DNA from 2 places in the Marinobacter sp. M1C genome. Region 1 is predicted to be linked to the other one. Evidence: predicted binding sites of a transcription regulator. Region 1 holds the regulator's gene; the other holds the start of a gene.
What was found. Region 1 encodes LexA, which represses DNA repair genes until DNA is damaged. Its sites were predicted from a motif close to CTGTNTNNNNANACAG; they were not measured.
Positions count from the first base shown of each region.

Region 1 (4,416 bases):
TACTTACACTTAACCATGTTACACCTTAGCGACGCATAGCACGACGTACGGCAGCCGCGGTGAATCGCCATGACCTAACCCCGGTAAACATCTCAGATATTTGTTGTTTGATTTGAACGGATATTTCAAGACACAGCTACGATTTTTTAGGCGGTTTTTGATTGTTCAGGCAAATTTTCAAAACGGAAGTAGACAGCGGACAACGCGGCTTTGAAACTGTTATAATACTTGGCTTATTTCAGGTTTCAGCGAATTTCGGTGCTGGTGAATTTCACAGGGCCAATTACGCCAACATTAACAGCAGAAACAGTTGCGAGGGTATATGGCAGCAGCGTGGCATTCCCATCTTGCCGGCAAACTGGCACTGGCGCAGACATTATTACGACTTGCTGTTAACAGCAATCAGCCCTTACAGCAGGAAGCCTGCAAACAAGGTGCCATTGAACTCATGCTGCGATCGAGAACGCTGCTGCTGTATACCCTGGCAGTGTGTTATCAGCAACGCAAAGGGCAACCCCAGAGCATTGACCAACTGGGCAAATTGATCGGAGCCGCTGCGCCGGAAGTTCAGCAACTGCTGGTATTACAAACCAACGCTGATAGTTGGTGGAACCATTTGGAGCAACTTGGAGACGCGCAGAACCGGCCACCTGCGGCAAAAAAAACCGTCAGCAACGACAACATTATTGCCATCACTGCGGCCGTTGGCGCAGACCGTTCGCTGGCATCGGTTCAAGCCAGCCTAAGCGCAATAAAGCAATTTTCAGCCGATGTGGAAGCAAGACACAGCGAGTGGTAAAACATCCCCGCGCGTACTTTTTCGTTGGCGAACATAAAGGTTCGGATCATGTCACCATCGTTTTTTGAAATTATTCAACTCAGCAACGGCGATTACGCTTTGCGCCGCGTTGACGACGACGGCGCGCCATTGGTGCGTATCAGTTTTTCCGAAGAAGCCAAAGACATGATGGACGACCGCCAGATGCAAGTGGCCAAAGCCATGATTGCGGCAGGCATTGACGCCGCGGGCGATAGCGCCCAGGACCTGGACTGGGATAGCAATGACAGTGTTAGCGACAGCGACGTGGAGTGGTTTGATGCGCCCCACAGCCCGACGCTGCATTAACGCTAGCGCAGAACTCTATTAGCGCTGGCGCAATACTCTTTACTAACGCTGACGCAAAACGACGCCGTGGCTGTTGCCCGCGGCGGATGCCGCCTGAAGTGCCTCGAAACACGTTTTATTCAGCTTTTCGGTCCACAACACCACCGCATGACATGTGCCCACCCTGAGCGCCCGCTCCGCCAACTTGCGCGCCGGATGCTCGGCGCTGGAACGCAAAACCAGCAGCTCACCGGCAACAATACCGTGCATTTTTTGCCATTTGCTGACCAGCTCCTGAGGTGGGTCAATCCATGCCAACCAGCGCTTTTCCTGGTTCAGCTGGGTCAGCATTGGCAATAACAGCTGAAAATTTTCCACCTGACCCTGGGGCAAGATGATTTCGGTGACGTTACCAGCACACACCGGGTCTGGCCGGGGCTGAACTCGCACAGGCTGCGCCTGCTCTGCCACTCGCGCTGCGATCTGTTGCTGGTATGCAAGATTGCCGTTAAAGCTCAGTTGTTCCATGATTCCCCGCCCTTCTTTATGTCGGTTTTCTGTCGCTACGGATCAGTGCAAGTCGGAGCGGCGAATAACACCAACGCCCAACCCTTCAATGAACAGATCCTGCTCGGTCAGATCCACTTCAATCGGCGCGAAGTCGTCGTTTTCCGCCACCAGATACACTTTATTACCTTCTTTACGGAAGCGCTTCACCGTCACTTCATCACCTACCCTGGCCACCACAATCTGGCCGTTGTGAACGTCCTGAGTGCTGTGTACTGCCAGCAGGTCACCGTCTAGAATACCGATATTCTTCATGCTCATACCACGTACTCGCAGCAGGTAATCCGCCGCCGGCGAAAAAAAGCCGGGTTTTAAAGTGCAGTGGTCTTCCACGTGCTCCTGAGCCAGAATCGGGCTACCGGCTGCCACTTGGCCAATCACTGGCAAACCCAGGTCCTGCTCGCTTTCTGGCAGGCGAATACCGCGGCTAGCGCCGGGCACCATTTCAATGGCACCTTTGCGTGCCAGAGCCCGCAAGTGCTCTTCCGCCGCATTGGCGGAGCGGAAACCCAGCTCAGCTGCAATTTCGGCGCGGGTGGGCGGATACCCGGTTTCATCCAGATAGCGGCGGACGATATCCAGCACTTGGGACTGCCTGGCGGTGAGTTTCATGTTTGGGATCCGCTGTGTCATAACATACCCTGTTTGTTTATACAGTGATTCGACTATATACAGTGTTTTATCCAGTGTAAACCCTGTTTATGGCATTTCCCCCACTTGCTCGGTTACCAGCGTCAGACACCTAATGTGCTATGGTAATTCTGCCCTTATAAGCCGCGCTTGAAGCGCTTAAGACTGATTGAAAGGTGTAATAATGACGCAAAAGAACGTCTGCAAAATTCCCTCTGTAACTCACACTGCCAGCGGAGCAGAGCGCCGGGTTGGTGTGGAAATCGAGCTTTCAGGTTTAAGCTACGAAACGCTGGTGCGCGAAGTCGCCAGCCTGCTCAACGGTGCGCCGCAACCGCGGTCGCGCTACGTAACCGCAGTGGATACACCGCTGGGTGAGTTTGTGATCGAGCTGGATTCTGACCCTATTAAAGATCTGGACCTGACCGGAGCTGACGTGCCGGAAATCCTGCGTGAGCTGGGCGGCCAGGCTATGGACGTGATTGACGCCGCGGCCGAGCGTATTGTGCCGCTGGAAATTGTCGGGCCGCCCATCGGTTTTTCCCAGGTGGAAGAGGTTGAGCGGCTGATCAAAGAACTACGCAGCCTTGGTGCTCTGGGCAGCCGCGAGTCCATTTATTATGCCTTCGGACTGCAACTGAACCCGGAACTGCCGGATTTACAGGCGTCCACCATTACACGCTATTTACAGGCGTTTGCAGGCTTGTACGAGTGGCTGAAAAACCGCCATCAACTGGATGTCAGCCGGCGTTTTACGCCCTACATAGAGCCCTGGGCGGCTCGCTATACAGAACTGCTGATGAAAGACGACTACGCGCCATCGTTGAAACAGCTGATGGAAGACTACCTGCAGCACAACCCCACCCGAAACCGCGCACTGGATCTGCTGCCGCTGTTTGCCCATCTGGATGCGCCGTTGCTGGCCCGACATGTACAAGACCCGCGCATCAAAAAACGGCCTACCCTGCATTACCGGCTACCGGATTGCGACATCGACAACCCGCAGTGGAATTTCTCTTCGGTATGGAATGACTGGGTAATACTGGACGACATTGCCAACAACAGCGAAGATTTGGCGCAGCTTCGGGCTCAGTTTCGCGATTCCGGTACTATCACCCTGCACAGTCTGACCCACAGCAAACCGGAAACCATTCACCACTGGCTTGAACACAAAGGCTATGTCTGAACGGATGGAACAAGACTCCCCGCCCGGGCTGACCATTGGAGTCAGTGGCCCGCGCCGACGCGGACCGGCCCAGCGGTTGATTACGCTGGCGCTGCGCATGCAGGGTGCGCGCACCCACTACATACGCCCCGGCGCCCAGGTAAACGTGAGCCTGCTGGACGGCCTGGTGCTTTCCGGCGGCACTCACGTGCAGCCGGCACTGTATGGGCAGCATCCGATGGTAACGGCGAATTACGATAAACGCCGCGATGAAACCGACCAGCGCCTGCTGTTAGAAGCTGAAATCCTGAACCTGCCGGTGCTGGGTATATGCCGCGGCGCACAGTTGATTAACGTGCATCGTGGCGGCTCGTTGTGCCAGAACGTGACCCCACTGCGCCAACACACCCGCCATCGCCCGCTGCTGCTGCCTCTGCAAACCGTGAATGTGGTGGATCACACTCGCTTGAGCCAGATCATGCGCGCGCCGGTTATCGGTGCAAACCGTATCCACAGCCAAGCCATTAAAAAACTGGGGCAAGACCTGCGCGTAGTGGCGGTGGATAACGATCTGTTCGTGCAGGCCATCGAAAATACCCGTGGCCAGTGGCTAATGGGACTGCAATGGCACCCTGAGTATCTGCTTTATCACAGCGGCCACCGCCGTATATTCCGCCATTTTGTAGACGAAGCCTGTCGCCTGAAAATGGCCAGACTGAACGCCGAGCTTTAACAGTACTTTAGCCGTTTTTTAAAAATCCCGGGTATAGAAAATGTCCAGCGAGGCCGCCAGACCGCTGGCGGCCTCAAGATAAAAATAACGCCCTAAATCGTACCGCAGGGCCACCGTGGTCACCGGCTCAAAAATGCCCACGCCGTAACGAATGCTGAGTTCGTCGGTCAGATAACCGCTGGCCACAACCGCGGTCTGGTCTCCGCTGCCCTGGGC
Region 1 covers NZ_CP092289.1:1,237,786-1,242,201, reverse strand. Annotated here, with positions in the region: gene MIH19_RS06060 (DUF6586 family protein) at 323-799, shown strand; gene MIH19_RS06055 (hypothetical protein) at 848-1,126, shown strand; gene MIH19_RS06050 (SulA-like leucine-rich domain-containing protein) at 1,169-1,633, opposite strand; gene lexA (transcriptional repressor LexA) at 1,676-2,284, opposite strand; gene MIH19_RS06040 (amidoligase family protein) at 2,487-3,488, shown strand; gene MIH19_RS06035 (type 1 glutamine amidotransferase) at 3,481-4,200, shown strand; gene MIH19_RS06030 (translocation/assembly module TamB domain-containing protein) at 4,219-4,416, opposite strand, start outside.

Region 2 (4,416 bases), 530 kb from region 1:
TCAAACCAGCTGCCGGTAATGAGTTTTACCGAGCTGTTTTTAAGCGCCGCCCAGGCGCGGGGAATGCCAGCCACCGAGCAGGCATCGGTAATGGCCAGAGCGCTATAACCCAGCCCTGCGGCTTGTTCTGCCAGCTCATGGGGATGCGAGGCGCCGGTCAGAAAACTGAAGTTGCTGAAGCAGTGCAGCTCGGCGTAGCTTTCATGGCTTTTACCACTTATATAGCTTTCAGACTGCATCAGCCAAACCACCCGTGTATATGCCAGCCCTGACTGGCATCCCGAAACACCCAAGCCAGTTGGCCACTGGGTAATTGGGCGATGTAATAATCCCGTTGTACCCTTTGGCCATCCCACCAGCCGCCACTGATGCGTTCCGGGCCGGCAAACCAGGCCTGCGGCTTGGTGTGTAAAGGTTGAGGCTTACGCATTAGCCACAGCGGGCGGCAAGGTAACGGATTCTCCGCGGCGTTGGCTTTGCGCTGTTTGCGTTGTACATCGGCACTGGCCCAGGCCTGCTCAGGGCGGTGATCAGCGTGTGGCACCAGTTGTTGCAACGCGCCGTCGCCCAGCCGGGCCTGCAGGCGGCTGATCAGCGTGTGCCAGGCTTCGTTCATATCTGGGGTTTCACCCAACAAATCCTGTCCGCTGGCGGCTTCACGCCCAATAAAGCGTTTTACTAGCAATACCAGTGACACCACCGGAGCTTGCAGAGGCTGTTGTTCAAAGCGTAAGCGAATCAAATTCAGAAAAGCCTCGGCCCGATGCTCCGGGCCGGACGTGCGTATGTGCAGGCGGGTGGGTTCTGTGTAGCGATAGCACAACAACACATTCAGACTGTCGGTTTCCTGCTGGCGCCAGCACAGGTCTTCTTCCAGCTCAATCAATATGCGTTGTAGTGGAAATAGCAGTCCCTGGGAATGTTCGATGTCTTCGGCAAAATCCGCTTGCTGGCGAAATCGGTGCGGAGGCTGCCAAGGCATTTGTGGGTCTGGTCTTGTACCTTGTATTTTTTGGCTATGAGCCAGAATTTTCGGGCCCAGCCGCCGCGCTAGTTCGGCTGCGGGCAGCGCGAACAGGTCGCTTAAGGTGTTCAGGCCTAACCGCTGCAGGCGGGTGCAGGCCTGGGCGTCAAACTCTGCTGCCGACAGTAGCAGCTGATCCAGCAGACGCTGCATGTGGCCCTGGTCGGCGCTGCATTCACCTTTGCCGGTACGGGCAATCAGCCTTGCTGCCAGCGGGGTGTGACCAATGCCCAGCCAGGCCGTCAGGTGGCGTTCGTTCAAGCCTTGCTCTATGGTTTCCCACACCGCCGGCAAACCACCGTACAGCTTTTGTAGACTGCCGATTTCAGCCAGCAGGCCATCTGGCGGCACCAGGGTAATGTGTGCGACACAGCGGTACAGCCAGCGGGCTTGGTCCTGCAACACCCGGGCTTCTTGCTGCGGATCGGTGCGAACCATCGCCAGATCTGCCACCAGGCTAAGCGCGGTTTTCAGCCGCATGCCGGGCTGCACGCCTTGGCTGCTGGCCTGAGCGCAAGCCTGAAGCACCTTCTGGCCAGATGCGTCCACAATCACCAGCGCTGCGTCCTGCTGGCGGGAGCGGCGGAGATGATCCAGCAGTAATTGAGGAAAATGCAGGTGTAACCACAGCATAAAGGGCTACCGGGCCGGCCTGGGCCAGGGGCCCTTAGCCACGCGGCTGGTTTCGGCCGCAGCCAGGCCGGCCCGATGCGGCAACGGCAGTTCGCAGTGCTGGCCAGGCCAGCTGCCGCGGCGTTTGAGTATCTGCACGTGCAGGCATTGATTAGCGTCTGGCTGCAACTCAAGGCGCAGAGCCGCCGGTGAATTTTGCGCCGCATGGCAGCGTTCGCGAAACAATACGCACACGTTACTGCCAGCTTCAGCGGCCAGCTGTAAGCGCCGTACATCCCGCAACGCCAGCTTGCCGGGCCAGGCCATAACCAGCCCGGTGACCGGTGAGCGCAGGCAGTTTTCCAGGGTCCATAAAAAATCGCCGCTGTCCTGGGTGTGAATGACCACCACCTGGTCAAGGTCAACACCTTCACGCACCAGCGCCGGGGCATAAGGAATGTGCGGTGGGTTCAGCCAGAATACGGTTTTTCCGCTATGGGTCAGGCGTTGCATCAATGGCAGCAGCAAATGCAGCTCGCCAATACCGGGTGTGTCCAGCAGGCATTCACTGAGTGCTCCCCGCGGCCAGCCCAGCCCGCCCAGCTGGTTATCCAGCGCTTGGTAACCAGTAGATTCAGCCGGTTGACTGGTGTGAACAGGCTGATGGCCCTGCCAGACACGGGCGCTTTGCTTTAAGGCGGATAGAAGTTCATTCATGGCTAAATCTCGAAGTACTGTTTAAATATACAGTATTCCGAACAGGGCTAGATTTCAACCGCCAGGATTAACAATTTGAATGACAGGGTCACCGTTTACAGTGGTAGTCTTGGCATAAAATGAAAACTGGGAAAGCCATTTTATGGCAGTGATTGCAGGTGTCGACCTTGCCTGGCAGGGCAATCGCAACCCCACGGCTATTGCGGTAGGGTACGTTGCCGACGGCGCTATAGCAGTGACCGGCGTGCTTGAAAACCTTCACGGTTTTGACGCCGTTGCCAGTGCCCTGGATTCTATCGACGGTCTTCACGGTGTGGCGGTAGACGGCCCACTCATCATTCGTAACCCGAGCGGACAGCGGCCCTGTGAACGCGGCATCGGGGTGGCTTATGCTGCGCGAAAGGCATCCTGCCACGCCTGCAATCTGACTCTGTTCCCCGCGTCTAACGGCGTGTTGCTGGGTGATCATTTGCACACAGCCGGCTTTGGCCATCTGGCTGCGCCCGGGCAAAAGTGGCAGCTGGAGTGTTATCCCCACCCCGCGCTGATCGAAATATTTCAGCTTCCTGAGCGTCTGTTTTATAAAAAAGGCCAGGTAACGGATAAGCGTCAGGGCCAGGCCCGGCTTGCCAGTTTGCTGCTCAGCCTGGCGCAGTCCCAAAGAATGGCGTTGACCATAGGCTCGTTATTTTTACCCTATCTGGATGCGCAACGTATTCAATCTTTGCGTGGCGCAGCTCTGAAGCATAACGAAGACGTACTGGATGCGATTGTTTGCCTGTATATTGCGGCTTTGTACCAGGCTGGGAACAGTGAACGAGTGTTCGGCTGCACGGAACAGGGCTATATCTACGTGCCCCAGGGCGCGTGCTGAATAAGGAGGCTTTATGACCGAACTGACCGAAACCATGATCGAATGCCCCTACTGCGGTGAGTCTATCGAGGTGCTGATCAACCCTGAAGATGCGCAGCAATCATATATTGAAGACTGTCAGGTGTGCTGCAAGCCGATCACCTTCGTTGTGACAGAGGCAAATAACGGTGACTTGTCGGTGGCCGTGTACAGTGAAAACGACACTTATTGAATGCGATGGAAGTAACAGATAGACGGCCTCTAGCCCTTGGCCAGCATTCCCTCACGCCAGCGATCCCAAGGGGGAAGGGGGCCTAGTGATTCGAACAGATAGTTGAGGAAAACGCGAACCTTGTGTGAGCGAAGGCGTCGTTCGGTGGTCAGCACGTGGATGTCGCGGCGCCCCGGGTTAACCTCACAGCGCCAGAAATCGAGCAGAGCGACCAGCGCGCCGGATTTGAGTTCGCCGGCAATCAGCCAGGTCGGGAACATCACCAGTCCCTGACCCAGTAGAGCGGCCTGAACCAGGCTGACGGCGTCGTCGCTGTAGAGATTGCCGGTAACATCGAAAGGCGTGGCGCTGGCCTGATTCGGAGCCTGAAAGAACCAGCGTTGTCGGCCCATTTCGCCCTGATAAAGTAGGCAGTTATGGTCGATGAGTGACTCTGGCGATTCGGGCTCGCCATGCGCCTGAAGATAACTCGGCGCAGCGGCGATTACGTAGTTCATCGGCGCCAGACGGCGTGCCACCAGCGACGAATCTGAGAGCTCACCCACGCGGAAGGTGACATCATGCCCTTCACGAACCGGGTCAACCACTCGGTCGTTAAGCTGCAGTTCAGCCTTGAGCGAGGGGTACCGACACTGAAAACGGTGCAACAGTGGCACGACCTGCCGCTGACCGAAAGCCACAGGTGCGTTGATGCGCAGTGTGCCGCTGAGCTCAGCGTCTGAATGCATCAGTGCGTCCGTGGCGAAGTCGAGCCGCTCCAGAATATCGCGCACTTCTTCGTAGTAGCGCAAACCCGCTTCTGTGAGCGTCACTGCACGGGTATGCCGGTAGAACAGTGGCTGGCCCACGGCCTCCTCCAGTCCCCGAATTTGCCGGGAAATAGAGGACACAGCGCGATGGAAATGACGGGCGGTCGTCGTAAAACTCCCAGTGGCAGCGACCCGTTCAAAGACGCGTAGGGCATTGAGATCCATCTGG
Region 2 covers NZ_CP092289.1:1,769,118-1,773,533, forward strand. Annotated here, with positions in the region: gene MIH19_RS08425 (error-prone DNA polymerase) at 1-239, opposite strand, end outside; gene MIH19_RS08430 (DNA polymerase Y family protein) at 239-1,657, opposite strand; gene imuA (translesion DNA synthesis-associated protein ImuA) at 1,664-2,353, opposite strand; gene MIH19_RS08440 (DUF429 domain-containing protein) at 2,496-3,227, shown strand; gene MIH19_RS08445 (CPXCG motif-containing cysteine-rich protein) at 3,241-3,438, shown strand; gene MIH19_RS08450 (LysR family transcriptional regulator) at 3,468-4,412, opposite strand.
Region 2: imuA (translesion DNA synthesis-associated protein ImuA) is a predicted target of LexA. The motif match lies at 2,371-2,386, and genes of this name have one in related genera.